3 regions of the Paenibacillus hamazuiensis genome follow, and region 2 is predicted to be linked to each of the others. Evidence: riboswitches for the same ligand, from Rfam matches in the RefSeq annotation. Region 2 holds a riboswitch; each other region holds the start of a gene.

Region 1 (10,114 bases), 4.0 Mb from region 2:
GAATCCGTTAAACGTATCCTGAAAATCGTTGCGCGGCTCTTCGTTGATATGAAGCTCCGGATGGTTCTGTTCGTTCATCGTGTGACCCCTTTCCAAACGTTCGTAACGTTAGTATACCCAACTTTCTTAAAGCTTGTAAAGCAGGGGAAAGTGACAATAATAAGAACGTTGAGTGAACGGCGGAGGTTTGTGGTATACTTTACATGTTGACGGCTCGCGATGTATTATATTATAGGCACTATAGAAAATGAAGGGAGATATCCATCATGGCTATTGTAAATGTTTCGGACCAAACTTTCTCGAACGAAGTGGAAGGTTCCGGTACCGTTTTGGTTGATTTTTGGGCGCCTTGGTGCGGACCTTGCAAAATGATCGCTCCGGTTTTGGAAGAGCTGGACGGTGAATTCGGAGGTTCCGTAAAAATCGCGAAGGTGAATGTGGACGACAATCCGGAGTCCGCATCCCGTTTCGGCGTGATGAGCATCCCGACACTGATCATATTTAAAGACGGTCAACCGGTCGATAAAGTGGTTGGCTTTCAATCCAAGGACGCTCTCAAAAACGTAATCACCCGCCACCAGTAATTTTTTAAAAATTGGCAGTCCATTGCGGGCGTATTTCGCCCGCGAATAGATGAGAAAAAGCTCTTTTTCTGCTATGCTGAAAAAGAGCTTTTTTAACGTTATTAACGGGAGCTCCCCCAAAAATACCAGAAATAGGCTTCAGAGGTTCGCTTCACTTTTGGGGGATTGTTCACGTGGAAATTGTTCAGCGGGGGAATCGTTATGGCGGAGAACCGAAACCGGGAACAAGTGAAGGAAGCGATCCGGCGCAAGCTGGCGCTGCTTCCCGATTCGTCCGGTTGCTATTTGATGAAAAACGAGGAAGGTACGATCATCTACGTCGGCAAGGCGAAGGTGCTGAAAAACCGCGTCCGCTCGTATTTTTCGGGCAGCCATGATGCGAAAACGCAGCGCCTTGTCGCGGATATCGCCGACTTCGAATATATCGTGACGGCGAACAACATGGAAGCGCTCATCCTTGAGTGCAACCTGATCAAGAAGTATACGCCGCGCTATAACGTGCTGCTGAAGGACGATAAATCGTTTCCGTATATCAAAATCACGCACGAGCAGCATCCGCGGCTGGAGGTTACGCGCAGGGTCGTAAAGGACAAGGGCAAATATTTCGGCCCGTACCCGAACGCGTTCGCCGCGCAGCAGACGAAGAAGCTGCTGGACCGGCTGTACCCGCTGCGCAAATGCCGCACGCTGCCGGACAAGGTGTGCTTGTACTACCATATCGGCCAATGTGTGGCTCCTTGCGAATACGAGGTGGCGCAATCGGAATACGACCGGATGGTAACCGAGATCACGAAGTTTTTGAACGGCGGACATACGGAAATCAAGGAAGACCTGACGCGCAAAATGCACGAGGCGGCGGAGGCGCTCGAGTTCGAGCGGGCCAAGGAGCTGCGCGATCAGATCGTTCACATTGACGCGGTGATGGAGAAGCAGAAAATTACGACCACCGACGCGCAGGACCGCGACGTATTCGGTTATGCCACGGACAAGGGCTGGATGTGCGTGCAAATTTTGTACATGCGCCAGGGCAAAATGATCGAACGCCACGCTTCGCTGTTCCCGTATTACGGCGAGGAATACGAGGATTTCATCTCGTTTGTGACGCAGTACTACAGCGACAATCCGGCGCTGCCGAAGGAAATTTTGCTGCCCGGGCCGAGCGGCGAGGCGGAGGACGACGAGATGCGCGAATCGCTCGAATCGTGGCTGAAGGTGAAGGTGCATTTCCCACAGCGGGGCCTGAAAAAAAATATGGTCAGCATGGCCTGCGACAACTCCCGCGTATCGCTGGAGGAGAAGTTCAAGCTGATCGAACGCGACGAGGAGCGGTCGGTTCGTGCCGCGGAAAACCTCGGCAACTGGCTCGGCATCGGCGCGCTGCACCGGATCGAGGCGTTCGACAACTCGAACATTCAGGGGAGCGATCCGGTGTCGGCCATGGTCGTATTCGTCGACGGCAAGCCGGACAAAAAGGAGTACCGCAAGTTTAAAATACGCACCGTGCAAGGTCCGGACGATTATGAAACGATGCGGGAAGTCATCCGGCGCAGGTATGAGCGCGTCTTGAAGGAAAATCTGGAGCTGCCCGACATGGTTGTCGTGGACGGCGGCAAGGGGCAAATCTCCGCGGCGGTGGACGTGCTCGAAAACGAGCTCGGTTTGTACATCCCGGTATGCGGCCTGGTCAAGGATGCGAAGCATAAGACGGCGCAGCTGATGAGCGGAGATCCGCCGGAGGTCGTGCCTTTGCCGCGCGACAGCCAGGAGTTTTATCTGCTGCAGCGCATCCAGGAGGAGGTGCACCGGTTTGCGATCACCTTCCACCGCGAGACGCGGGCGAAGTCGATGGTCGTCTCCCAGCTCGACGCGATTCCGGGTATCGGCGAGAAGCGGCGGAAGGCGCTGCTCAAGCATTTTGGCTCGGTGAAAAAAATAAAAGAGGCCGAAGTCCATGACTTCAAGCCTCTGGGAATCGGCCCCAAGCTGGCCGCTCAGATCATCCAAGCGCTTCGCGGGGATCAGGAGGCTGCGGCCGCGGTGGATACAGCGGACCATGAGGAGAGCCAGGCCGCCCCGGAGTGAGGAAGCTTACCACTAGGACTTGGTTCGCGGGGGGATCAGATTAGGGGCTCCCCCAAAAGTAACCGGAATAAGCTGCGGAGGTTGACGTCACTTTTGGGGGATCAGATTAGGGGCTCCCCCAAAAGTAACCGGAATAAGCTGCGGAGGTTGACGTCACTTTTGGGGGATCAGATTAGGGGCTCCCCCAAAAGTAACCGGAATAAGCTGCGGAGGTTGACGTTACTTTTGGGGGATCAGATTAGGGCCCCCTTTAAAACTTTGCTGCGGTGATACCATGCGATGAGATAGGCGACGATGCCCGGCACGAATATATAAAACAAGCCAGTGGCAATGTCCGCCGCGGTGCCGGTGTCGATCAAGCTCAGGCCCATGAGGATGCTGTCCATCGACGCATGGGCAAAAACGACGGTGATGAAGCCGAACCGCAGGAAAGCGTAGCCGAAGATGAGGCCGATGATCGTCACCTCGACAAACCGCGTGTATACCGGGTAAATCGGGTACTGCGTATGGCTGAGCGCCCAGATCATGCTCGGAATAAGTACCGCCAGGAAGCGGTTTTTGACGATGCGCTGGAACATGGCGATGCCGAATAACCGGTAGGTCGCTTCCTCGGAAATCGCCGCAGCCCACGCCATCAACGGGAACAACCCGGGCGCGAGCATATTGTAGACGGAATCGCTCGGATCGTTGACCGCCCAAACATGGAATTTTTTCTCCGCGATAAAAAACAGCATTTGCTGCACGCCCAGGATGAAAAGGCACAGCAGGTAGCCGCGCCCCATACCGCCCAGCACTTCCCGGCCGAAGGACGGCTCCGTCCAGTGAAGCCACGCGTTCCAGCCGCGGCTTTGCCACATTTCCCGCCCGGCGAGCAAGGAGACATACAAGGCGGCGGCCATCAGAAACACGATAAAATTCATGAAAAAGAGCGAGGTAACCGCCTCCCATCCGTCCAGACGGTCGCCGTATCCCGTTTTGAACGCTGGATACATATTGATGTTGTTGGTAATATAAACGGTGCTGAAAATAACGGTCAGCAGCAGGCCATGGTGAAACGTAATATATTTGCGGTACTTGACGACGGCGTATACCGCAAATAATACCATAAGCAGCGTAAAAGTGAGACTGATCCGGGTCATCAGCGAGGCGGATTCGTCCTGCTCGTCCTGCCATGTCTCGTAAGACTCCGGAACGCTGAACTGCGGAGCCAGCCGGACGACCTCCCTGTTTTGAACGGCCACGTGAACCTGCAACTTCGATTCGCCGATCGTTTTCGTTCCGCTTTCGAATATGTACGAGCCGTCCTCCGGAGATTGCTTCAAATACCGCAGATCGTTCAGGTCGTATCCGTGTTTGGCCAGTGCCTGCTCGGCCAGCTTTTTCCGGTCAGCGGTATCAACGTCCGCTCGTTTGGCGGCTTTCGGAATGTCCTTGCTCCACGCGGTCACATGGCCGTTCGTAAAGTTTACCTCGACGTAATATCGCTCCCCGCTGCCCGGCACATAGGCCTCCACCTCGAAAAAATCAAGCGGAAATTCGGCGATCCATTTTTTCTCGTAATCATCGTATAAATCCGCTTTTTGCAAATACCCGCTGAACGTTTTGCGGGACTGATAGGCGACGAACGTTTCCGGTTTCCCCGAAATTCCATACTCGGACTTTAAAAAGGCGGCTGCGGCATCGGCCGCTTCCCGCTTGCTGATGGAAGGAACATCCGCCGCCTGACGCTCCGTTTCCGTGGTTTCTCCGCTCTGCGAAAGGAGAGCGACCGCCGTATACAGCAGGATGCCGGCAAGCGCCAGCATAAGCAGCCGACGGTTGAATAAAAGGGTAGCCATGAATTACTCCTTCGAAAAAATAGTCGATTTTTGCGTTTCGGCTTCTTGTCAGATTATCTCATTTTTAAACAGATAATAAAAGCATGCGGAGGCAAATCGCCGAAAAGCAAAGCGAGCCCCTTCCCGGTCTTCTCTAAAATATGCATTTGATCGGAATATCAAACCAAATGAATGAAAAATGACTTTGAGCTTTCACAATAAAGCGCATATAATTCATATCAATTGAATAAAAGCCGAATTTCTTTTGGAAAACGGGGGAACCATGAGTAATGGGGTGAATTTGGCAAGAAGCGGAATCGCTTGACGCCGATAGGGTGCCTGAAACCCGAACCCGACAGCTAACCTCGTAGGCTTTTTTATCAGGAACCAACCATAAGCGGGCATTGGATTTCCAGTGTCTTTTTTGTTTGCCCAAAAAAAGCCCGCTTGGCAAAAAAGGATGATGAACTCAGTCGTGGAGAGAACGAGAAAAAAGCTGGAGCTGACTCCGCCGCAAATTTTGGTGATCGGCTTTGCCGTCATCATTTTCGCGGGGGCCTTGCTCCTGACTACGCCGATCGCCACCGCGTCCGGGCAGCCGATGCCGTTTTTGGACGCGCTGTTTACGGCGACCTCGGCCACCTGCGTGACGGGGCTGGTTGTAGTCGACACAGGCACGTATTTTACCAAGTTCGGGCAAATCGTCATCATGCTGCTTATTCAAGTGGGCGGCCTCGGGTTCATGACGATGTCCACCTTGGTCGCATTTATGCTGAAGAAGCGGATCTCTTTAAAGGAGAGGCTCGTCCTGCAGGAAGCGATGAACCAGGGTAGCATGGAAGGGATCGTTCGGCTGATCCGTAAAGTGATTTTCTACTCGCTTACGATCGAGTTCATTGCCGCGGTCATCTTCTCGATCCGCTGGTCGATGGATCTGAGTCCCGGGACGGCGATTTATTTCGGGATTTTTCACGCCGTATCGATGTTCAACAACGCCGGCTTCGACCTGTTCGGTTCGATTACCGGGCCGTTCAGCAGCCTGACGTCGTTTGTCGACGATCCGGTGGTGAACATCGTCGCAATGGGGCTGATCATTCTCGGCGGTCTCGGGTTTATTGTCATATCCGACCTGCTCGAGTTCCGCAAGCACCGCAAGCTGTCGCTGCATTCCAAGGTGGTGCTCAGCATGACCGGGGCGCTTATCGTGATCGGGGCGGTGGTCATCTTCATCTTCGAGTTCACCAACCCGAAGACGCTTGCGCCGCTCGGCTGGTCCGGCAAAATATGGGGAGCGCTGTTCCAGTCGGTTGCGCCCCGTACGGCAGGGCCGAACACGCTGGATATCGCGGGCATGAGGCAGGCTTCGCAATTTTTCATCATCATCCTGATGTTTATCGGAGCTTCTCCGGGTTCGACGGGCGGCGGTATTAAAACGACGACGTTCACGACGCTGATCGGCGCCATGATCGCGATGATCCGCGGCAAGGAAGATATCGTGCTGTTTCGTTACCGGCTCGGAAAGGATCGCATTTTAAAAGCGATCACGATGACGATGATTGCCTTGTTTCTCGTTATATTCGTGTCGATGGTGCTGTCCACGACGGAGCCTCGCAGCTTCCTGATGATTTTGTTCGAGGTGACCTCCGCGTTCGGCACGGTCGGGCTGACGATGGGGCTTACGCCGGATTTGTCGATGGTCGGCAAAATTTTGATCGCGCTGATGATGTTTATCGGAAGGCTCGGACCGCTCACGCTCGCCTACGCGCTGGGGCCGAAAGTGGAAAAAGAGCTTTACAGATACCCGGAAGGGAAAATTACGATTGGCTAGAAAAACGTTTCGGATGAACCGGAAAAAGGGAGATTGTGGGAGATGAAAGGTAGTCAATATGTGGTCATCGGGTTGGGCCGTTTCGGCTCGAGTCTTGCAAAGGAGCTCGTTCAGCTCGGTTATGAGGTGCTAGGCATCGATCAGGACGAGGAAGCGGTCGAAGAAATGAGCGACGTGCTCACGCACGCGGTCGTCGCCGATGCGACGGACGAAGAGGTGCTTCGCTCGCTCGGCATCCGCAATTTCGACTGCGCGGTCGTCGCGATCGGAGACGATATTCAGGCCAGCATTCTTGCGGCGATTTTGCTCAAGGACATCGGGGTCAAAACGGTCGTCGCCAAGGCGCTCTCCGAGCTGCACGGCAAGGTGCTGGAGAAAATCGGGGTCGACCGGGTCATCTTCCCGGAACGGGACATGGGGATCCGCGTCGCGCACCAGCTCGTTTCGCCCAACCTGCTCGATTACATCGAGCTGTCCAAGGACTACACGATCGCGGAGCTGTCCGTACCGAAGAAGCTGTCCGGCTGCACGCTCAAACAGCTTGACCCGCGGGCCAAATACGGCTGCAGCGTCGTTGCGATCAATAAGAAGCACGGCGTCATCATCGCCCCTACGGCGACGGATACCGTTGAAGAACGCGACGTGATGGTCGTCATTGGAACGAACGATCAGATCGAAGAATTCGAAAGCCAGGTCATCCGCAGGTAACGGAGGTTTTTCATGCAAAACAACATAACGGAAATGATTCACCATGTCATTTTTTTGCTGATTTTGATTTTCGCGCTCGGCATGGTGTTCGGAAAAGCGGCGAACTGGCTGAAACTGCCGGATGTCGCTCTTTTTTTGGTTGCGGGCATCATAGCGGGACAAGCTTTGCATCTGGTAACGGAGACGAGCAGCTCGTTTACGAACCAGTTTATTTTGACGATCGGCTCGGCGCTCATCCTGTTCGACGGAGGGCGCAACATCCGGTTATCGGGGCTGAAAAAGGTATGGCTCACGGTCACCCTGCTGAGCGTTCCCGGCGTGCTCGTTACCTGCGGGGCCGTAACCGTCGTCGCGCATTATTGGCTCGGTTTGCCGTGGTTGTACGCGGCGCTGCTCGGCGCGATCATCTCGTCGACCGATCCGGCGACGCTGATTCCGGTGTTCAAGCAGGTGAAGATCCGCACGAAGGTGCGGGAGACGGTGGAGAGCGAGTCGGCGTTTAACGATGCGACCGGATCGATTTTGACGTTCACCCTGCTCGGCGTCATCGTCGGCGGGCAGCAGATCAGTCTCGCCTCCGGCATCGAGGAGTTTGCCGTCACGGCGTTCGGCGGCATCGCCGTCGGCCTTGTCGTCGGCTTTGCGCTCAGCTATATAACCGCGCACATGCATCTCGGGCTGCTGCGCGATTATGCGACGATCGCGATGGTCGTCACTGCGCTTGGAGCGTATTGGCTCGGCGATACGCTTCATGTGAGCGGCTTTATGGCGACGTTCACGGCCGGGCTCATCTGGGGCAACGCCGATGTGTTCAAGCTCGATATGGACGACAAGCTGGAGGAAATGGGCCACTTTACGGAAAACATCACCGTGCTGATGCGGATGCTTATTTTCATTTTGCTCGGCAGCCAGGTCAACTTTCAGGTCATTTTCGCTCACTTGTGGACGAGCCTGGCGGTCATTGTCGTGTTTATGCTGGTGGCGAGGCCGCTTACCGTGCTGATTTCCGCGCTGCCCGACCGCAAGGCGAAATGGACGTGGCGGGAAATCGTCTTTATGTTCTGGGTGCGCGAAACCGGAGTTATTCCTGCAGCGCTCTCCGGCATGGTCGCCGGCATGGGCATTCAGCACGCCGATATCATCGCCTCGGTGACGTTTATGGCCGTGCTGCTGACGATTTTGTTCCAGGCGAGCACGACGGCTTACGTCGCCCGCAAGCTGGCGCTGGAGGAGAAGGGGCAGTAGATGTTTATCGTTCACTATGGCACAGACCATAGTTCATAGTGAGCATAGAGGAACTGACGTTCGTTATCTTCGGGTGAATGAGCTTATCCGAAAAAATAGAGGAACCAGGATGCGCTAAATTGGGAAAATGGCGTATGGATCGGCAAAAACACGCTAATTACGCACCTGAGTTCCTTTATTTTTGGCAATCCACTCGAAATGGTCTTTAGCGCACTGTAGTTCCTTTATGAACCCGGAGAAATCCGGGTGCGGCCTGATAGCAATGGCTATCATTGAACGGCGTCCTTATTCGGCTGAATGTCCGGCCGCGAGATTGGCCCCTGGCATGTGGTGAGCACGTCACGTCATGCGATGCCAAACCACGCGTCGGGAGCCGCACGCGGTGCGAAAAAGAGCACGCGAACATACGGTGGCTCGGCATAGATATGCGAACTTAAGCGTTAAAAAGCGAGTCGGCAAACGAGTATCCGCGTATTCGGCTTCACACCATTAGCAGGTACACCACCCGGCACAGGTAAGCCTCCCCCTTTTTCGCGCAGCTAACGCGCCCTTTCTCTGAGCTCCTCCGCCTTGGCGATAAACCGCCGGACGATCGGCAGCTCTGCGGCATCTTCGGTGAACAGCAGCGAGGTCGTCCGCTTCGTATGTTCCAGCTCGGGGATGCCGCGGACAACCAGGCCGTTCTCGTCGGCCAGATCGCTGCGCAAATACGACTGCGGCAGCAGGGTGGCCGTTTTGCAAGTGGAGACGAGGCGAATGATCGCTTCGAACGAATCAATCTCCATTTTGACATCCGGATGAATGCCGTAGCGGTGAAACAATTCGTCCATCAGCACCCGGTACCACGTGCCGCGCGAAAACAAAATCATCGGCAGGTCGTGCAGGCTCGCCACGGTCAGAGCCGGTATTTCGGCAAAAGCGTGGCCGACGGGCAGCACGAGGCACAGGTGATCGTCGAACAGCGGCACGCATGTAAGGCCGGGCTGCTCGATTTTGGAGGCGACGAGCCCGATATCGACCTTCTTGTCCTTAACCATGGAGACGATTTCGTGCGTTTTGCCCGTGATCGCCTTGATGTCCGTGTTCGGGTAGTCCTTCGTGTAAATCGTAATCAAATCCGGCAGCGTCGATTGCAGCGTCGTCAGGCTCGCGCCGATCGTGATGCTGCCCTGCGTCTCGGCCGTTTTAAATTGCTCTACGGAGGCGCGCAGCTTTCGCTCCAGCTGCCGCATTTCCCGGGCAATTTCGTAGCAAATTTCCCCCGCCCGGGTAATCTCCAGCTTTTTGCCCCTGCGTGCAAACAGCTCGACGCCGAGCTCGTCCTCCAGCCGCATGATTTTGCGCGATAACGCAGGCTGGGAAATGTTAAGCAGCTGCGAGGCTTTGTTCAGGCTTTGCTGCTCGACGACGACGATGAAAACATCGATATTTTCCATAATTGTGCAAACCGCCTTTTCAGCGAGAGGGTCATATGCAAAAAACGCATAAAGTTATATAAAAAACTAGCACTTCCATTATAAGCGAGAAAGGAGTACGATGTATACGTCACGTTTTGTTCACATTTTTTGGCTGGCCCGGAATAAAAACTTGCGGAAACATGGAAAACTAGCGTTATATGCCCATTATGTCGGCGGAATGGTGTAAACGCTTTTTAGGCGTGTCCGCATTGTGTCGATTTTTGCTGAGAAATTGGTTGACGCTTGTTTTTCCGGGGAGTACAATGTTAGTTGGTTTTGAGGCCAGTGGAAAAAATGTACCAATTGAGGGGGGACCCAGATTCATGTTCCGCAATTCTTATTTTTCGCGCAAGCTTCACTCTTTGCTCGGTGTCATTCCGGTCGGCTTTTTTT
Region 2 (10,114 bases):
GTGGACGGAATCGTGCTGGAGAAGCGTTAGCGGTCGCCTTTGTGAACGGATTTCAACCGCCGAATGGCTAAGCTATGAAATCCGTTCATAGGGGTCCCCGCAAAGTATTCGGACTAAACTGCGAAGGATTATCTTCACTTTGTGGGGTAGAGGAGCGATCGGAAGCACGAGCCGGGACACGAAGCGGGCTTTTTCACCGAACAACTTCCAGCGAGGTGCAGACCATGAACAAAACCGCTTTGTATAAGCAGATCCAGGAGGACATTAAAGCGAAGATCAAGAGCGGAGAGCTTCGCCCCAAAGACCGGGTGCCTTCGGAGCAGGAAATTATGGACGAGTATAAGGTGAGCAAAATCACGGTCAAAAACGCGCTCACCGCCTTGGCCGACGACGGACTCGTCGTACGGATTCAAGGAAAAGGCACGTTTGTCGCGGAGCAGGCCGGCTTGTCCGATACGCTGAAGATGACGGTTCGCAGAGGCGGCGCCGGCAACCTCGTCGGGTTTATCATTCCTACCTTGAAAACCAAAGTGATCCAGCGTCTGGTGGACCATGTCGAATATTACTTGAAGGAAGCCGGATTTCAAATGATTTTGTGGATTACGAGGGAGTCTTCGGCGGAGGAATCGCGGGCCATCAAGGAGTTGACCGAATCGGGAGTGAAGGGGCTTATCGTGTTTCCGACCGAGGATGAAAAATATAACGAATCGCTGCTGCGCTTGTCCCTGGACAAGTTTCCGTTCGTGTTCATCGACCGTTATTTAAGAAATATCGATACGTATACGATCACCTCCGACAATTTGGGCGGAGCGTACGAAACCGTATCTTATTTGCTGAACAAAGGGCACCGGCAGATCGCTTTGATCTCGCCCGAAAACGTAAACACCGCCATCGAGGATCGGACTGCCGGCTTCGAGAAAGCTTATATCGACCATGGCATTTCCATCGACAAAAACTTATGGTGCCACGTACCGCTGGACATATTGCGCAGCGACGATGCGCTCGGTTATATTACCGGCTTTTTGCAGAGCCGGCCGCAAATTACCGCTGCTTTTACGCTGACGGCCGAGATGGCCAACTTGACCGCCGGCTCCTTCAGGGTCGCCCTTCGGGACGAAACGCCGGTAGAGTTGATTTCCTTCGACGATCCCGGTATCCCGGGCGTTCCTTATGTAGCCCAGGACGAGAAGCAAATGGCCCACGACGCCGTAGAGCTGCTCCATATGCGGATGGGAAGCGAGCATGTGCCCCAGCATGTCGTCGTTCCGGTGAAGCTGGTGATGCCACCCACCGAAAGCGACGAAAATTTTCATGGGATAGGACATAAAGAAGCCCGCATATAGTCGGGGTAAAGAAGCTTTAATCCGCCTCCGGTTTGACAGGGCCGATGACGTACACCGTATAGCCGCGTTTCAAACCGAACCGTTTGGCGTACGAGTCGCTTTCGAAATACACATCGATCTTGTTCCCTTTGATCGCGCCGCCTGTGTCCTCGGCCCGGCGGAAGCCGATTCCGTCGATATACACCCACCAGCCCATCGGAATGATTCGGGGATCGACGGCAATGGTGCGCCCTTCCGCAGGACGGGTGCCCGAGGCGGTTTTCCCCGAGGAGCCGCCCGAGGAATAAGCGGACAACGTGACGCCCTCCAATATTTTTTTGGCCGGAATATCGGCTCTGCTCTTGACCGAAAATTCCACCGCCGGGGATAAATCCGCTGCCGCTGCGACCGGCTGCTTGGTGCCCACCGCAACGATCTGCTCGACGCTTTCTTTTTCCACGCGCTCTTCGATGATATTTTCCGCAACGAGCACGTTATCTTCGTATACCTTCTCCTTCCTCTTGACCAATGTGCCTTCCTTCCCTTTTTGAACGAGCTGCTGCTTGCCGGCGGGAAGCGTCGGATCGTTTCGTTTGACCACCTTGTAGTCGATCGTTTCGCTGGTTTCCTCGATGTTCTTGTTTACTCTGACGATCGTGATTTCCGTATTTTCCGCCACTTCCCGATCCAAGGCGGGAGAAATTTTATCATGTTCGCCAAGCGGGATATTCAGGTCCTTTAAGACGTTTTCCACCGTTTTTCCTATCGAATAATTCGTTTTTGTCGTCCCGCCCTCCGTGACCTGGACCGGGATTTCGCGGTTAATGATGATGCGGTGACCGTTCACGAGCCTCGCGTCCGGCGATACCGACAGGCGGTCGTGCTCTCCCGCAAAGATGCCTTGAGCCGCCAAAAACCGCGTCACGTCCGACTCGAACGTGCGGAACTTCTTTTCTTCCCCGTACAAAACGACGGTGACCTCTTTCATTGTCGTGCCGTAGAGCAGCACCAAAAAAATGATCGTGACAATGGAACATACAATACCTGAAGCGAAAATGACTCGTACATTATCTCGCTGCGAGCGTAACGCCAAGGACATGCCGGATGATCGCTTTACATGGGTTTTCGGAATGACGCCCATTTCATCGGTCCTCCTTCAAAGCCCCGCCATTTTTCCCGTGTACCGTATGACACACGACGCGACTTGTCAAAGTTTTGGTTAAAAAGTAAAAAGTCACGGGAAAGAGAACTTCCCGTGACTTTATTAGAACCAAAAAGACACGACAATTTGCTCTCATTGACGCTTGCGAGGTTAGCTGACGGATTCGGGCGGAGAGTCGCCCTACCCGGACATTCGACGAACGAATGCCGAGGATTCACCCCAAAACCGGCCGGACCGGCCGCCGCCCGGACGGTAAGTCCGGACGATGGTTCCCCCGCTTTCCTTAACGGAAATTCAGCGATTGATTACCACCGTATGTTGTTTTTTTATGAAGTATACGCGGACATCCGGAAAATAGAACTATTTTCCCCGGCTGACCCAGAACTTGACCCGGGTGCCCTTATCCACCTTCGTATGCGCGGCCGGGTCCTGCCTGAACACGGTGCCCTCGGCGGCCGCCGGGTTCGTTTCCAAAACATATTCGTAGCGCAGCCCTGCAGCCAGCGCCGCCTTCTCCGCTTCCGCCCGGGGAAGTCCGTTCAAATCCGGCGTTTCGACAATGGCGGTCTGCCCGGTGGTTTCGTTCCGGGGAGGCGGCGATTCCTTCGGTGCCGGCGTCGGGGAAGGTTTCTGCTGCTCCTGAGCGGCGACGGAAGCGGGCGGCTTCGAGCCGGCCTCCTTGTTTCCGCGCCAAGGCGAGAAGGACAACATCAGCATAAGACCGACGACGGCAATGATGCACGCAAGCGGAATGCCGAACCATAACATGCCTTTCGGGATTTCAATCCTCCCCCTTTCCCTTTCCGGTTGTTCGGCCTCCATCTCCTCTGCCGGCGCTTCCTCCCAGCGAGGTTCCATATGTTCTCTTGGCAAAACGATACGCGGAAGCTCTTTATTCTCTTCCTGACCTCCGTACAGGCGTCTGTGCACAACGTCCAGCTCCCGCACGAACGCGGCGAGAGCGGCTTTCCCATCCTCCCACGGCCTAAGCAGCCAGGCGATTTCCCGAGATTCGCGCGGAGTGAGGCCCGCGGCCCCGGATAATGCGGACGCCGTCCGCTCCTCTCCGGTCCATGCGGGGAGCGGCTCCGACCTGGTAAGGAGCTGGTGCAGCAGCATGCATAAGCCGCCGGCCCCCCGCCGGCTTACTTCCCCCTCCGACCAATGGTTCATCACCTTCAAGCCGTCGATATGACTGCACCATATATTTTCAGCGGTCACCGCAAAATGTATGTTGTGTTCCTCCGCTGCGCTCAGCATGCTTTGGCCTAATTGAAGCAGCATGGCGAGCAGCTCCTTCGGCGAAAAAGGGTGGCTGTGCAGCATATGAAGCAGCGGTTTACCGCCGGCGTTTTCCAAAACGACGAACAGATGCGGCGCCTGCACGCCCGCATCGAGAATGTGCAGGAAGTGGCGTCCGGACAAGTGCGCGCGGCTGCCGATATAAGCCAGTCCTCCTGCCCCCGACTTCAGCGGAGAAACGTACAGGACGGCTTCCCGCCGAAGCGAAAGGTCGGTTCCTCGCCAAACCGTCACATCGCCCGGAAGCTGAACGAGCTGCTCGTTCAACACATAACGATTGTTTATGACAGGCTCCATTTTTCAACCTCCCGATGAAACATCCTATGCTCATTCGAGACGATTCCATACGCCTACAAATTAAACTTTTCTCGAAAATGGCGTGTTTTCTGGGGGTGTCGGCAAAAAAAACTCTTCCCAAGGCCAACCCGGGAAGAGGCACTGTTCATTTATCGCTGCAGCGGTAACATGATATATATTGAAAGCCGAAAGCTGCGGAACAAATCCTCCAAGAGCGAAGTGAACCTTTGCAGCCTATACCTCGTACTTTTGTGAAAGCCCCCGGTGACCCACAAAAATTAGCCATGCATCATTTCCATAGCAACAAAAAAGCGGTCCCCCGCTGACAAGCAAGGGACCGCCGGCTTATACCCGCCGGGTTACTTCGATCTTGGCCAATTTCTCGTAATAGCGGATCAGGCTGCCATGGTCGCACTCGCCCATCCCGTCCGTTTTGAGCGCCTGCATCATTTCCATGACCGCAGCCGTCAGCGGCAGCGGCACGCCGACCTCATGCGACGTTTCCAGCACGTTGCCGAGGTCCTTGATATGCAAATTGATGCGGAAGCCCGGGTCGAATTTGCGGTCCAGCACAAGCGGCGCTTTCGCATCCAGCACCGTGCTGCCGGCAAGCCCGCCGCGAATCGCCTGGTACACCAGCTCCGGCTCGACGCCGGCTTTGCTGGCCAGCACAAGCGCCTCGGACATCGCGGCGATGTTGATCGCGACGATGATCTGGTTCGCCAGCTTCGTCACGTTGCCTGCGCCGATATCGCCGGTGCGCACGACGGAGGCCGCCATCGTCTTCATCACTGGATAACATCTGTCGAAGACATCCTGTCTTCCGCCGACCATGACGGATAACGTACCCTCGATGGCCTTAGGCTCGCCGCCGCTGACCGGGGCATCCAGCATGTCGATGCCTTTTTCCGCCAGCTCCCGGGCGATTTCCTGGCTTGTGAGCGGAGCGATCGAGCTCATATCGATGACGACGGTGCCCGGCTTCGCTCCTTCGATGATGCCGCCCGCTCCGAGGATGACCTCGCGCACCTGCGGCGAGTTGGGCAGCATCGTAATGATGACGTCGGTTTGCTCCGCCAATGCTTTCGGGTTTGCCGCCGTTTTGGCTCCTGCGGCGACCAGCTCCGCCGCCTGCTTGCTCGTTTCGAGCACGGTGACCTCGTAGCCCGCTTTGAGCACGTTTTTGCTCATCGGTTTTCCCATAATGCCAAGACCGATAAATCCGACTTTCATTGTAAAAATCCTCCTTCGTTTTACAATGTCCCAAGGGGAGTGAAATGGCCCTCCGAATCCTTTTTCGTTAGAGCGGTAAGAGCCGCTGTTAGCGAACCAGGCAAGGACGTTTGTTGTCGAACTTCCAACCGGGAATTAAATACTGCATCGCGATCGCATCGTCGCGGGCCCCGAGCCCGTGCTGCTTATAGAGCCGGTGCGCCTTTTCCAGCTGCTCCATATCGAGTTCCACGCCGAGCCCCGGCTTGTCCGGAACGGCCACCTTGCCGTTTACGATCTTGAGCGGCTCCTTGGTGATGCGCTGCCCGTCCTGCCAAATCCAATGCGTGTCGATCGCGGTGATTTTGCCCGGTGCCGCCGCAGCCACATGCGTAAACATCGCAAGCGAAATGTCCAGATGATTGTTCGAATGCGAGCCCCACGTCAGCCCCCATTCATGGCACATCTGGGCGACGCGGACCGATCCCTGCATCGTCCAGAAATGCGGGTCCGCGAGCGGAATGTCGACCGACTGCAGCTGGATCGCATGCCCCATCTGCCGCCAGTCGGTGGCGATCATGTTCGTCGCCGTCGGCAGACCGGTGGCCCGGCGGAATTCGGCCATCACCTCGCGGCCGGAGTAGCCGTTTTCGGCTCCGCACGGATCTTCGGCGTAAGCGAGCACATGATGCCGATCGCGGCAAAGACGTATCGCTTCGGCAAGCGACCATGCGCCGTTCGGATCGAGCGTAATGCGCGCCTCGGGGAACCGCTCGGCCAAAGCCGTAACCGCCTCGATCTCCTCGTCGCCGCGCAGCACGCCGCCCTTCAGCTTAAAGTCGCCAAAGCCGTATCGCTTGTAAGCCGCTTCGGCGAGCCGGACGATCGCTTCCGGAGTCATCGCCTCCTCGTGGCGCAGGCGCAGCCAATCGTCCTCCGCGCCCGGATCGCTGTGATACGGAAGATCGGTTTTGGTGCGGTCGCCGACATAGAACAAATAGCCGAGCATCTCGACCTCGTCCCGCTGCTGGCCTTCCCCGAGCAGCGCCGCCACCGGCACGTTCAAATATTGCCCGACCAGATCGAGCAGAGCCGCTTCCAAAGCGGTCACCGCATGAATCGTGATGCGCAGATCGAACGTTTGCAGGCCTCGGCCGCCGGCGTCCCGGTCGGCAAACCGGCCGCGCACGGCATTCAAAATGTTGTTGTAGCGGCCGATAGGCTGGCCGACAACAAGCTCGCGGGCATCCTCCAGCGTCTGCCGGATGTTCTCGCCGCCCGGCACTTCGCCGACACCGGTGTTCCCCGCGCTGTCGCGCAGGATGACGATATTGCGGGTAAAAAACGGAGCATGCGCGCCGCTTAAGTTCAGCAGCATGCTGTCGTGACCGGCGACAGGTACGACCGTCATCTCCGTGACGGCCGGGGTGCCGGTAAAGGTTTGAGCTTGCGGGTTTTGCGGCATCGTTTTTCACTCTCCCAGTTATGATGTCAAAACGTCAGGATTCGCTCAGCCGCTTCATCACCTTGTCCCTGACATGGCTGAGATGGCGGTACATGGCGGTATAAGCGGCTACCGGATCCCGGCTGCGCAGCGCCTCGAAGATCGCCCGGTGCTCTTCCAGCGTCGCCGCAAAACTGCGGTCGATCGGCGGAATCTGGCCCAAGGTGTCGTCGAACATGTCGAGCAGCGGGTCGACGCATCCTTCCAAAATGCGGTTGTTGGCGCTGAGCGCAATGATCCGGTGGAACTCCTTGTCGATCGGCGTGTAATCATCCTCGTTTTCCTCCATCGCCTTCAGCAGACCGCCAAGCTGCCCCAGCTGCGCATCGGTGATCTTCTCCGCAGCCATCGTAACCAAACCCAGCTCGAGCGCGATGCGCGCTTCCATGATGGAAGGAATATCCCCGGCCGACAAGGCGAGCATGATGGAAAAAGGCTTGCTGCCGATTTTGTCGGCGAAAAAAGTGCCTTCCCGCGTCTTCCGCCGCACGATTCCCATCGTCTCGAGCGAACTTAACGCCTCGCGGATAACCGGACGGCTCACCGCCAGCATGTCGCACAGTTCGTTTTCCGTCGGCAGCTTGTCTCCCGGATTGTAGCGGCGGCTCATCAGCAAATCGATCAGCCGGTCGACAACCTGCTTCGCCATCGGCTCGCGCGTAATCGTTTTCAACTGAAGACGCTTCGAATCGGATTCCACATCCGCCACCCCCTTTTTGTCTAATTGTAAGACAAATTGACCAATGCGTCAATACAGAGAGTTCGGGATCCTCCATTGATGCGCAAAAATTAGCCGTGCATTATTTTCTAAATAAAAACAAAGCGGCACGGAATCGATTGACGATTCCTGTGCCGCTTTCCGCTTCGCAAAATAAAGAACTTTGGTTCCGCTGCGGGTAAAACTTCCGACGAAGCCTTTTCGATGCAGATACATTCGTGTTTTATATGAGCTGAACAAAATATTGACATCCTTCTTCATATTACAGCAACATTATGCTAAGATTTATGAAAAACAGGTTCGTTTCTTGATTCTTTTTGATCATTCGTGCGTTCCGGCAAAGGAGTGTCTTCAGATGAACGAGCTGATCGGAAAAAAATATCATATCGGGGACTCCGCATTTTCCATTCAGCAAATGCGACGTTTCGGCTTTTCCGCCATGCCCCGGCCGCACTCGCATTCGTTTTACGAGCTGTATTACCTGCTGCGGGGGGAGCGGGTCTATTTTATGAACGGCAAAGTGTACACCGCGCAAAAAGGCGACATGGTGATCGTGATCCCTAACGATCTTCATTCCACCGCAAGCTCGCAGGTCGAAGAGTTCGAGCGCGTGCTCGTCCACGTGACTCCGGAATTTTTGCCTGCGGAGGACCGCTCCATTTTGCAGCTTCCGCCGTTTCGGGAATCGACCCTGCTGCGGGCCCCGCTCAAGGAGCAAGCCGAAATCGAGCACCTGCTGCTGCAAATGCTGGCCGAATGCAGGGAGGAGCAGCCGTTTTATCCGTCCTATGTCCGGCAGCTCGTGCTGAAGCTGCTCATCCGGCTTCACCGCATGAACGCGCACATCCCGAAGTCGGCGCATTCCGACCATCCGATGCACCAGAAGGTGTCCGACATCACCGCATATATTCATGAGCATTACAGGGAGCCTTTAACTTTGGAGCAGCTGGCGAAAATATTTTTCATCAGCCCCGCTTACTTAAGCCGCGTGTTCCTGAAGCTGACAGGCTTTCACCTCGGCGAATATATCAGAGTCGTGCGCATCCGGGAGGCGCAGAAGATGCTGAGATCGTCGCGGGAAAAAGTTCACCTTATCGCCGAGCAGGTCGGCTTCGAGCATATTTCGCATTTCAACAAAACGTTCAAAAAGCTGACCGGCTTCTCGCCGCTCCACTACCGGAAGCAGCATAAGGACAGGGGCTAGGCGCGCCGGTTCGCGTCCCGGTTTTGCGCGCCTGATCCGGCTCCTTTCCCGTTTACCTAACGCTCACCGCACCCGGCTTGCCGGCGACCTCCGGAGCGACGCTCACCTTCCGCTGCGTTGCTTCAATAAGCGCGTCCCTGCATACAATGCGATCGGACCGCTCGCCGCTGACCGCGAGCATAACTTCGTCCGCCGCCGCGGCGCCCGCCAGGCGCACGATGTCCACGTCGCTGCAATGGTGCAGCTTGACAAGCGGGCCCCGCTCCGTGTACAGACGCACGTCCTCGAGCGAAAGCCCTTTGGCGTTGCGGCAAATCGCCCCTTGCTTGGCGGTGGCCGTGAAGCCACGGACAGTCACGTCCTCCAGCGGCATTTCCTCCAGGCCGTTCACCAGCAGCGCCGTCTCCGCCCCGTCGCAGATGAGGTCGCGCATATCGATGCGCCGGAATACCGGCGTCTTCTCGGAAACCGGATGTTTCTCCTCGTTTGTTTCCTCCGAGCCTTCCTTTCCCTCGTAAAAAAGATGGAACGAGATCGCTTCCCCGGCAATGTCCGTCATGCGGATCCGTTCGATGGCAATATCCTCGACCGTGCCGCCGCGTCCGCGGGCGCTTTTGAAGCGCAGCCCGATATCCGTCCCCATAAACGTGCAGTCGCTGACCTCGATATGCCGGACGCCGCCGGACATCTCGCTGCCGATGACGAACCCGCCGTGGCCGTGGTACACCGTGCAGCCGCGGATGGCGACGTATTCAGTCGGCAGGCCGAGCGCCCGCCCAGCTTCGTCTTTGCCCGATTTCATGCAGATCGCATCATCGCCAACGTCGAACGAGCATTTTTCCACGACGGCATAACGGCACGAGTCAAGGTCAAGGCCGTCGCCGTTTTGCGCGAACCACGGGTTGCGAACGGTGACGCCGCGGATCGTCAAATGCTCGCACGCCCACGGATGCAGGTTCCAGGCAGCCGAGTTTTGGAACGTCGGCCCTTCAAGCAGGATGCGTCTGCATTTGCGGAAGCTGAGCAAATTCGGCCGCAAATAATCGCGGTACGGCGCATAGTCGTCCGGATTGAGGTTCCCTTCCCGCAGCAGCCGGGCAACCTGCACGGAGCCTTCCTTCGCGGCCTCTGTCGGCCACCACATCTCGCCGTCCACGACTCCGCCGGAGCCAATCAGGCGATTCCACTGCTTTTCGGTCATCTTCCAGTTTTTGACCGGCCTCCACGCTTCGCCTCCGCCGTCGAATACACCTCTGCCCGTTATCGCCAGATGCTCGGCATTTTCGGCGTCCAGCGGCGATTGGCAGCGTACCGCGGGCCTTCCCTCGAAATGGGACAACACAAGCGGATAATCCTCGCTGCGCCGGCTGAACCGAACGACCGCGCCCGCTTC
Region 3 (10,114 bases), 1.7 Mb from region 2:
GGAAAAATCGTAGAGCTGGCTAATACCGATTCTCTATATGCCGCGCCGAAGCATCCGTACACCGAAGCTTTGCTGTCCGCCGTACCGAAGCCTGAACCGGGTGTGAAAAATGAGCGGATCATCTTAAAGGGCGAGGTGCCGAATCCGGCGAACCCCCCTTCAGGCTGTGCCTTTCATACCCGATGCCCTTATCGGAAAGAGCAATGCGCGGTCAGCGCGCCGGAACTGCAGGAGATCGCCCCCGGGCATTATGCAGCCTGTCACTTCGCTTCCGAGCTGCAGCTAAGGGGAGTATAAACGGTATACGAGAAACGATTATTCTCAAAGAGAGGAAGATCCGTATGAACTCTATGGAAATCAATTTTGAATTGGCGAAAACATACGCCCCCTTGATTTACTTCGACGAAAGGGAACCTTTCTTCCCGGTCATGGTCGGCATTTCCCATTATGTACCCGGCGAAGCTTCAGCCTCCTTTCGCAGGGTGTTTGAATGGGACGGTGCGCCCCTGAGGACGATCATGGAGTACGCCATCTACTGGGATTATGATATTCAGCATCTTTACGAATTGGAGCATGTGTGGATTTATGTAGGGGAGAGCGGCGAGGTGCTGGACTGCGAGGCCAGCTTCCACGGAAGCTTTTTCAAAGGTTTGCTTAAGGACCGCAGCAATTTGGAAGGGAATCAGGTGAAGCTGTACTCGCAGCCCGGAAAGCATGCTTTTATGCCTCATCCGGATTACTTTCAATTACTGCCCAATCTCGTTACCTGCACCTCTAGAGATGCCGGAACTCACGGTATGATCATTACCGATGTGCTCAAAGGGAGACTCGAATCGACCCCCTTGATTAATCGGCGGGTAGAGCAATATTTGCGCACAAAAGCTTTTATCCCTTCGATGATTTTCAACAAATACGTACTTGAAGATAGTTTGTACGTAAGTTGGCCGGAGCTATGGCGAAATATTCCGGTTCGCATTCTGGATTGTTTGCGGGAGCTGGGCTGCGAGGATGAGATCATAAGCGGAGGGGCTGCCGCAAACTCCAAGTAACGATTCGCCGTGAAAGGGGGTGATGCCCGCTGGTATTGTAAGGGCTTAAGCTTCACGATGCTGCGACGACTCGTTATGCTTCATCTTGGCTAAGGCATAAAACAACCTTTTTATGGAAAAGGAGTGAATTCAAGCATGAAATTAAATGTTATGTTTAGAAATTTTGCCTTGGTTGTACTTATGCTAACTTTGTTGTTCCCGGGGGCTGTGGCGCTGCCGAAAAATGCTCACGCTGCCGTCAGCGACCTGGACCTTGCGTACCGCTGGGCCCCTTTGAATTATCATGATACGGACAGCAGCGATTATGAGGCGGATTATTTGACCGCCGTTGATTATGACGGTGACTGGAATACGCTGAACAACTGGGAAAACCTTCATGTTGATCATAATCGGCTCATCGGCAAAGCCTACTATTCCGTAGTTGAAACAAGCACTCACTGGTTCATCGGATACAATTATTTCCACCCGCGGGATTGGACGGATGTCGATTTCTTCGGGTTGGACCAACACGAGAACGATTCGGAGGGCATTCTTCTGTCGGTTCGCAAGGACGGTTCCGATTACGGCACTCTGGAAGCCATGGTCACCGTATCCCATACCGATTTCTTCTCCTTCACCCCTGCCGGGAGTCCCCTGAAGAACGGTCAAGAGACCATCGACGGCACCGTACGTATGCTGCCGTACGACGGCTACGACCATCCGGTCATTTTTCAGGAAGCCAAGGGACACGGGATTAAAGCTTGGGATGGGAATCTTTATACCAATACGGATGTCCTGCTTTACTATCCGAGCAAAACCACAGGTGAAGTTCCTTCCGGCGGGAATGACCGGGACGTTAAGTATCAGCTTGTAGACATTTTTGCGCCGCAAGGTCTTTGGGACCATCGTTTTGATCCGCAAACCTTTGCGCTGTGGGGGACGCACTATGGAGACAACGGGCAGGGGCCCAATATGGCCAATGCTTCATGGGGCTATGACGACAAGGACGACAAAGTGCCGCGCGGTTACTTGGCCCTGGATCCGGCTAGCCTGATTTCCAATTATTTCAGCAATCTGGGCAATTTCAGCACGACCTATACGAAGAATCCGTTCACAGCCGGAAAGGTTAATCGGATAGAAGCTTCCAACATCAGCGACGCCTTTATCCGCCACGCGAGCGGCAGGGGGAGAATCGATTCCGGAGTCAGCCCTGCCGCCGATGCGGAATGGAGAATCGTGAAGGGCTTGGCGGATCCGAACGCCATTTCTTTCGAGTCCGTAAATTTCCCGGGTGAATTTCTGCGCCACAAGAACGGGGAGATATGGCGGGAACCGTACAGCAACAATGCTTTGTACCTGGCCGATGCAACCTTCTATAAAGTACCGGGGCTTGCCGACAGCAATCTGGCATCCTTCGAATCCTATAATTTCCCCGGCAGATACATCAGACATCGCAATAGCTTGCTTTATAGCGAAGCGGTTTCCAGCGATTTGGACCGCAGAGATGCAACTTTCATCATACGATAATAGTTCCGGTTTTTCATCCATCCAGCCGTAACTATCGATTGGATTGGTTCTCTTCCTCTGGTACAATATGAAAAGTACAAACAGTCCAAGGAGGGGACACCATGACATTCGGAGCCCGCATGCTCAAGACAGGAATCGCTGTCACGCTGTCCCTGTACGTCAGCACATGGCTTCATTTTTCCCCGCCGGTGATTGCCGCGGTGGCGGCCATTTTCGCGCTGCAGCCCTCGATATACCGGTCTTGGCGGCATTTCCTCGAGCAGGTGCAGACGAACACGCTCGGCGCCGTTATTGCGCTGCTGGCCGGAACGTATTTCTCAAAGGAGCCGATCGCCATCGGCGTCGTCTGCATCCTCGTCATCATGCTCTGTATGAAAATCGGGATGGGAGAGTCCGTCGGTTTGACGCTGGTGACGGTCGTGGCGGTGATGGAGGCTTCCGGACAGTGGGAATTTGCACTGAACCGCTTCCTGCTCAGCATGATCGGGATATTATCGGCTTTTGTGCTCAATATTGCATTCATGCCCCCGGATCCGAAGGTGCAATTCAACAAGCAGATCCATTCGGTTTTCAATCAGCTGTCCTTGCTGCTTCGCACCGCCATTTCCGATGAGATGAAAGAGAAGGTGTTTCGGGAACAAAAGCAGGAGCTGGAGGATGCTCTGCACTCGCTTACGGATAAATATAAGCTGCTGGAAGAGGAGCTGAAGAAGCTGAAGCGGGCTAAGTACCGACGGACGCGTCAGATCGTTGTGTACAAGCAGCTGCTGCAATGTTTGCAGAAAGGCTACGAGGTGCTGGAGGATGTACATGAGCATTACTTTCAATCGGAGCGGACACCGGACATCGATATGAGCTATGACCGGCATTTGGAAAAGCTGATTAAGTTCAACGAGCATATTTTGCTCAAATTTGAGGAAAAGGTAAAGCCGGAAAGCTGGAACTCCGCGTCTGTCAAGGAAGCGAACGATGCGTTCATGAAGCACGCGACAAACTGCTACAACGAAGACAGAGACGGTTCGCTGCGGCTTTTTATCGTCGCCGCGGCGATTTACGATTACGGGTATCAGTTGATTCGATTGGATCGTCTGGTAGAGTGCATGGACACGGATGACCATGAACCGGCCGGTTCAGAAGGATAAGTATGGAAAAAGCAAAGCCAGGCTTGCATGAGCATGCCTGGCTTTGCTTTTTTGTTTTGGGAATACGTTCATTAATTCGCGATGAACTCCTGCACCCACTCGCCATTATAATAGGCGACCCCGATTTTCGTGTAATTCGGGCTCAAAATGTTTTGCTTATGGCCGGGACTGTTCATCCAGGCGTTCATGACCTCTTGCGGCGTCTTCTGGCCCATCGCGATATTTTCGCCCGCGTAGGTGTAGCTGATGCCGTAAGAATTCATCATATCGAACGGGGAGCCGTAGGTTGGCGACGTATGATCAAAGTAATGATTATTGTACATATCTTTGGCTTTATCGAGGGCCATTGCCGCCAAAGCTTGGTCGACAACGAGCGGTTTTACTCCGGCATTGGCGCGCTCTTGATTGACGAGAGCGACGACTTGATCCGCATAAGCGGACTGGGAGGAGGAAGACGGGGCCGCCGAGTTCCCGGTTCCCGGAGCGCTAGGCTGCGCAGCAGTGCCAGGGACGATCAGCTTCATGCCGGGCCAAATGATGTTCGGGTTCGCGACCTGCGGGTTCATGCGGATCAGTGTGCTGAGCGGGATGCCCTGCCTTACTGCAATTTTCCACATCGTGTCCTGTCCGGTCACGGTGTACGTTGATGCCGCGGATGCCGCTCCGGCTCCGACGACCATGCTGAGTGCAAGCGCACCCGCGATGATGACTTTTTTCATCTTCATGATACGAATCTCTCCTTTTTTTACGGCCTGCGAGGTTAGCTGACGGATTAGGGTCAAAGAGGAAACACCCCGCCATGGTGAGTGGCTTCACCCCGGTAAATGGGTCCCCCGCGCTTTCTGACGAAGCTTCGGCCTTATTAGCACTCAGCCCCAAATAAAGGCAAAACGGTGCCCTGGGCCTGAGTTCGTTCCATTGTAGCACGCTTGTCCGTAAGCTTCATTGATCAAAACTTTCCAGCACTTCTATAGGTAAAATCTGCTCGAATTAGGTTTCTTCGTCGCGCTTCTTGTCGTATGGCTTATAACTATCATATAATAGTAAAGACGTGTTTAATCCATAGGGTTAAAATAGAGCCGGAAAAGGGGTGTGACCTGGTCGCACCCTGGCTTGCTGTGGAAGCCTACGCACAGGCGCCACCATTTTTTTCTTCAAATACTAGCGTGATGGGACGGTAAATATGAGCAACAGACAAACTAAAACAGACGTTATCTTGATTGGTGCCGGAATTATGAGCGCAACTTTAGGGTCACTGCTGAAAGAATTAGTACCGAACTGGGAAATTACAGTGTTTGAGAGGCTTGCAAGCGCAGGAGAGGAAAGCTCTAACGAATGGAATAATGCGGGTACCGGCCACGCATCATTGTGCGAGCTTAACTATACCGTGGAAAAGTCGGACGGAACCATCGATATTAGCAAAGCTGTTAAAGTGAATGAAGAATACCAGGTTTCCAAGCAGTTTTGGTCTTATCTGGTAAAAAGCAATTTGATTCGTAATCCGCAAGATTTTATCATGCCGCTACCTCATATGAGTTTCGTACAAGGGGAACAAGACGTTGCATTTCTTAAAAAACGTTTTGAGGCGATGTCGGGCAATCCCTTGTTCCAAGGGATGGAGTTTTCCGACGATCCGGATAAACTGAAGGAATGGATTCCGCTTATGATGAAGGACCGGGGCTCGAATAAACCTATAGCAGCTACCAGAATCGAATCCGGAACGGATGTCAATTTTGGCGCTTTGACGCGCATGTTGTTCGCCCACTTAAAAAGTAAAAATGTCGACATAAAATTCAAACATAATGTGGATGATATTAAACGTACGAGCGACGGCTTATGGGAATTGAAAGTTCGTAACATCGACAGCGGTGCGGTCGAACGGCATACGGCAAAATTCGTCTTTATCGGCGGCGGCGGAGGAAGCCTGCATCTGCTGCAAAAGTCCGGCATCCCGGAAGGAAAAGGAATCGGCGGATTTCCGGTTAGCGGACTATTTATGGTGTGTCAAAACCCGGACGTCGTAGCGCAGCATCATGCCAAAGTATATGGCAAGGCAGCGGTCGGCGCGCCTCCGATGTCTGTTCCGCATCTTGATACAAGATATATCGACAACAAGGAATCGTTGTTATTCGGACCGTTTGCCGGATTCTCGCCAAAATTTTTAAAATTCGGTTCGATGTTTGATTTGATAACTTCCGTCAAACCGCACAATCTCGTAACGATGATGGCGGCAGGCGTAAAAAATGCTTCACTGACCGCATACCTGATCAAGCAAGTGATGTTATCGAAGGAACAACGTATGGAAGAGCTGCGGGAATTCGTACCGAATGCCAAAAGCGAGGATTGGGATTTGCTGGTCGCGGGCCAGCGTGTGCAAATTATTAAGGATACGGCTGCCGGCAAAGGAACTTTGCAATTTGGCACGGAGGTTATCAGCGCTGCCGACGGCTCGATAGCCGCCTTGCTTGGCGCTTCCCCAGGTGCTTCCACCGCCGTTTCCGTCATGCTTGAAGTTATAAAAAAATGCTTCCCGCAGCAAATAAAAACGTGGGAACCGAAAATAAAAGAAATGATACCTTCTTACGGCATTTCGCTATTGAAACACCCGGAACTTATCCAAGACATTCATGCTTCAACAGCGCGGATACTCGGTCTCAGTGAAAAAGTACCGGTACAGATGGCAAGCCGAACCGTATCGTAAAGAGGGAAACAGTGCAGCTTTTGCGCAAATAAGCTATACATCGAAGCCGGCCCAAGGGTCGGCTTTTTTCGACCCTTGCAGACCAAGACGAGTCAAAATTGAAGGAACTGATTGCATCGATGTGAGAAGTGCCTACATGGCGGTTACGGTTTCCAGCCAACTTTTGCATGCCGCAGTCCAGCCTTGCACAGGACCCTTGGTCGTACCCATGCCAAAGCCGTGTTTTCCCGATTTATACGCATGCAGCTCCGCAGAGACACGTGCTTTTCGCAGGGCAAGATAGAAGCTGACGCTGTGTTCCGCCGGGGTTGTAGTATCGTCGTCAGCAACCATGATAAAGGATGTAGGCGTATCCTTCGTAACCAGTTCATCGGTGCTGTACTTTTTCACCATTTCCATAAGCGGGGTAGGGAAGTCCTTATCTTTCCCGTCCCAGCCGTTCAAGGAAATGCAGGGATAACACAGAACCATAAAATCCGGTTTGGCACTGATCTGATCTGCCGAGTCGATAGGTTCATAAAATTTCCGATCGTAACAGGTGCCTAATGCAGAGGCGAGATGCCCTCCTGCGGAAAATCCCATTACACCTACTTTTTCCGGATTTATCCCATATTGAAAGGCCATGCTGCGAACAAGCCTGACCGCTCTTTGCCCGTCCTGCAAAGGTACGTCAAGCGCATGCTCATGTCCGTCTCCGGGCATTCTATGTTTTAACACAAACGCTGTGACCCCGAAGGAATTCAACCATTTCGCGATATCGGCGCCCTCCAGGTTCAGTACCTGCCTCCGGTAACCTCCGCCGGGGATGACAATAACGGCAACTCCATTTGGCTGTTCAGGGACATAGGGGATGACTGAAGGCGCGGTTACCCCCTGAACAACCCTTTTAAAGGTATGTTCCCAAGGTTCTTCAAAAATTTTTTCTTCCAGCTGTACTCTTTCCGATCCCGGAGCTTTGCCCGGAAACAGAAACATTTCTTTTTCCATGGAACAACCACCTTCCTCCTTTAAATCATAGCGGCTTGTTCGAATTTCAGCCATACGTTTTTTTATATTACCCGTTCCGTTCGTAGAACAGTCGCCTAATGATCTTTAAATGCACTCCCAGCATGACGAATAACACCGGATCCGCTATTGCGGAATACCATAATTTCCAACCGTTGTAATAGAACCATCCGCTTTTCAAGGCAACCACTTCATACAGCAGGGTGAACGCAGTCCAACCGAAAATATATAACACTTTACGCCCGACGCTTCGGCCGTAAGGGTACAAGTTCAGATAAAGGATGTTAACGGCAGGGAAAATCCCATATACGACCAACAGAGAAGGCCAGTTGAAACCTTTTCCGAAATAGCCGTAAAGGTCATATTTCAAATCCAATATCATGTCGGTTAACCATTGAAGAACGTAGGCAAAGATCGTTGTGATATAGAGTTCCTGTTTGGTCAATTTTTTCGGTATCCAATATGCAGCTGCATTCAAAACAATAACGGAAATATAAAGGAACAGCATGATTAGAGTCTCCGCATTATGAGATTCTTTGGACAATACGGAAATGCCACAACAAAAGAAGGAACAGCCAAGGGTGGATCAGAGCGGAGTACGACAGCTTCCATCCGTTGTAATAAAACCATCCGGCCTTTAAGGCGCATGCTTCATAGGAAATGGAAAAAGCTGACCATCCGAGAAGATAAAGCGTTTTACGTCCAATTCCGGCATTGTATGGAAACAGATTGAGAAAGAGGATACTCACAGCCGGAAACAGTCCGAAAATCGGTAGAAAGGAAGCCCAGTCCACTCCTTTTTGGAAAAATCCGTATAGATCGTATTTGATGTTCAGGATCAAGTCGGCTAACTGCTGAAGGCAGAACGAGAAGAAAGTTGTAAGGTAAAGCTGCGGCCATGTCATTTTTTTGGGAACGAAATATGCCAACGTGTTGAGGACAAGGATGGAGCCAAAAAGAAAGAGCATGAATCCCGATGCCGCCTTCCGTTTAAGCATTTCGGCGTATTATTAATGGGTATTGTACCCTGACGAAGGTAGGTTCAAACGATTAGTGACGATGTAATTTGGTTCATGGCCGAATCAAAGCTTTCTTTTTTAGTCGTATTGTTATAAAAATGCGAACGAAGCTTAAACTGGGATAAGAAACCTTTTTCGAGGGGAGGGGCTTTGCTTGAGCTTGAAAAAAATATTGTTGATCTGGGCGGGTATGGTGACGGTATATGCCGCAGTCGTTGCCTTTTATTTTCTTTCACAGGGCGAAGGGGCAGTACCGGGAGCTATGGCGGGAGGGCCGGCGGATCCGGCCACGTTTATGTCCGGGGAGCAGATTCACAATGTTCACCGGCTGTCAACGATCGAATATATCAGCTTTTTCATTTCGACTCCGATAAAATGGACGATTATGGCGCTGCTGCTTGCGCTTGGCGTTTCCGCGTGGTTCCGTGACAAAGCGGAAGACTGGTTCAGATTATCCGGCCTCAGGTTGATCGTCTTTCTGTTCCTGCTGCAGGTTACGCTTCAGCTCATCGAACTGCCGCTGGATTATTATTTGCACAGTCTCAACCGGGCATACGGCTTGTCCAACCAAGCAATCGGTTCGTGGCTCGGAGACCAGGCGAAGAGCCTTGTGATCGATTACTGCTTATCCGTTCCGTTATACGGCCTTTTGCTCTGGGCAATCAAAAAAAGTCCTCAGCGCTGGTGGCTTTGGGGCTGGATCGTCTCCATTCCGTTGACGCTCTTTTTCACATTCGTTCAGCCTATCGTGCTGGATCCGGTGTTTAACGAATTCAAGCCGCTGCAGGACGAGCAGCTACGTCAAAAAATATTAAAGCTTGCCGATGAAGCCGGCATTCCGGCGAATCAGGTTTATCAGGTGGACAAATCGAAACAGACGAATACGCTCAATGCCTATGTGAGCGGAATCGGCGCGTCAACAAGGATCGTGCTGTGGGACACAACGCTGCAGAAGCTGAAAAAAGACGAGATTTTGTTCATTATGGCCCACGAAATGGGGCACTACGTCAAACATCATGTATTGTGGGGCACTTTATACGGTATCGCTGAAAGTCTCACTGGCTTTTGGCTCGTTTACCGCCTGTACCGAAGGATCCATTCGAAGTTCGGCACCGAGCTGAATGTGCGCGGACCGTACGATATGGCAAGCCTTCCGGTGTTATTCCTGCTCACATCGGTGCTGACCTTTGCGGCTTCGCCGCTCGATAACGCCATATCCAGGATGCACGAACACAGTGCGGACCAATACGCTATTTCGCTCACGCAGGATAAAGACGCGGGAATCCGCGCCTTTCAACAGCTCGCGGCAAACAGCTTGTCCGATGTGAATCCGCCCTCGCTCGTGCAATGGTTTCTCGGCTCGCACCCTACACTCGCTCAGCGCATTGACTACGTGCAGCATTATCCGGTTATTCGTTAAGAAAAAAGCACAGATCGACAAATACATACAATTTTATAAGTTTAATAAGAAATCGTTATATTTTCGATCGTCTTTTTTGGAGGAGAATGTGGTATAGTTTCCATAAGATTAGTTAAACTTGCGGAAATAGATAGTGTCTAACCGTGAGGCATTTTAATGTGGGGTGGAGAACGTTGCAATTTCAGGTAAATAACAGTCCCTTTAGCCAGGAACAGGTCGATCTTCTGAATCGACTTATTTCGACCCTGAACGAGTCGCAAAAGATTTGGCTC

What was found. A riboswitch is a leader RNA that binds a small molecule or an ion and turns the genes downstream of it on or off. The one in region 2 is predicted to bind cyclic di-AMP.
Region 1: it holds a riboswitch for cyclic di-AMP, as region 2 does, so the genes downstream of both, MYS68_RS21355 (TrkH family potassium uptake protein) here and MYS68_RS03700 (3D domain-containing protein) in region 2, are expected to answer to the same signal.
Region 3: it holds a riboswitch for cyclic di-AMP, as region 2 does, so the genes downstream of both, MYS68_RS11560 (CAP domain-containing protein) here and MYS68_RS03700 (3D domain-containing protein) in region 2, are expected to answer to the same signal.

Annotation. Positions count from the first base shown of each region.
Region 1 covers NZ_JALRMO010000001.1:4,954,269-4,964,382, reverse strand. Annotated here, with positions in the region: gene MYS68_RS21375 (YqzM family protein) at 1-78, opposite strand, end outside; gene trxA (thioredoxin) at 267-584, shown strand; gene uvrC (excinuclease ABC subunit UvrC) at 786-2,666, shown strand; gene MYS68_RS21360 (CPBP family intramembrane glutamic endopeptidase) at 2,900-4,504, opposite strand; cyclic di-AMP (ydaO/yuaA leader) riboswitch at 4,726-4,872, shown strand; gene MYS68_RS21355 (TrkH family potassium uptake protein) at 4,944-6,311, shown strand; gene MYS68_RS21350 (potassium channel family protein) at 6,354-7,019, shown strand; gene MYS68_RS21345 (cation:proton antiporter) at 7,032-8,264, shown strand; gene MYS68_RS21340 (LysR family transcriptional regulator) at 8,804-9,700, opposite strand; gene MYS68_RS21335 (succinate dehydrogenase cytochrome b558 subunit) at 10,045-10,114, shown strand, end outside.
Region 2 covers NZ_JALRMO010000001.1:919,188-929,301, reverse strand. Annotated here, with positions in the region: gene MYS68_RS03705 (GntR family transcriptional regulator) at 225-1,343, shown strand; gene MYS68_RS03700 (3D domain-containing protein) at 1,360-2,463, opposite strand; cyclic di-AMP (ydaO/yuaA leader) riboswitch at 2,609-2,794, opposite strand; gene MYS68_RS03695 (PASTA domain-containing protein) at 2,845-4,083, opposite strand; gene garR (2-hydroxy-3-oxopropionate reductase) at 4,429-5,343, opposite strand; gene gudD (glucarate dehydratase) at 5,405-6,760, opposite strand; gene MYS68_RS03680 (FadR/GntR family transcriptional regulator) at 6,795-7,448, opposite strand; gene MYS68_RS03675 (helix-turn-helix transcriptional regulator) at 7,873-8,721, shown strand; gene MYS68_RS03670 (glycoside hydrolase family 28 protein) at 8,774-10,114, opposite strand, start outside.
Region 3 covers NZ_JALRMO010000001.1:2,613,224-2,623,337, reverse strand. Annotated here, with positions in the region: gene MYS68_RS11580 (ABC transporter ATP-binding protein) at 1-297, shown strand, start outside; gene MYS68_RS11575 (hypothetical protein) at 342-1,049, shown strand; gene MYS68_RS11570 (AbfB domain-containing protein) at 1,185-2,555, shown strand; gene MYS68_RS11565 (FUSC family protein) at 2,657-3,697, shown strand; gene MYS68_RS11560 (CAP domain-containing protein) at 3,769-4,425, opposite strand; cyclic di-AMP (ydaO/yuaA leader) riboswitch at 4,432-4,566, opposite strand; gene MYS68_RS11555 (malate:quinone oxidoreductase) at 4,881-6,398, shown strand; gene MYS68_RS11550 (alpha/beta hydrolase) at 6,531-7,439, opposite strand; gene MYS68_RS11545 (CBO0543 family protein) at 7,453-7,911, opposite strand; gene MYS68_RS11540 (CBO0543 family protein) at 7,928-8,371, opposite strand; gene MYS68_RS11535 (M48 family metallopeptidase) at 8,577-9,842, shown strand; gene MYS68_RS11530 (assimilatory sulfite reductase (NADPH) flavoprotein subunit) at 10,016-10,114, shown strand, end outside.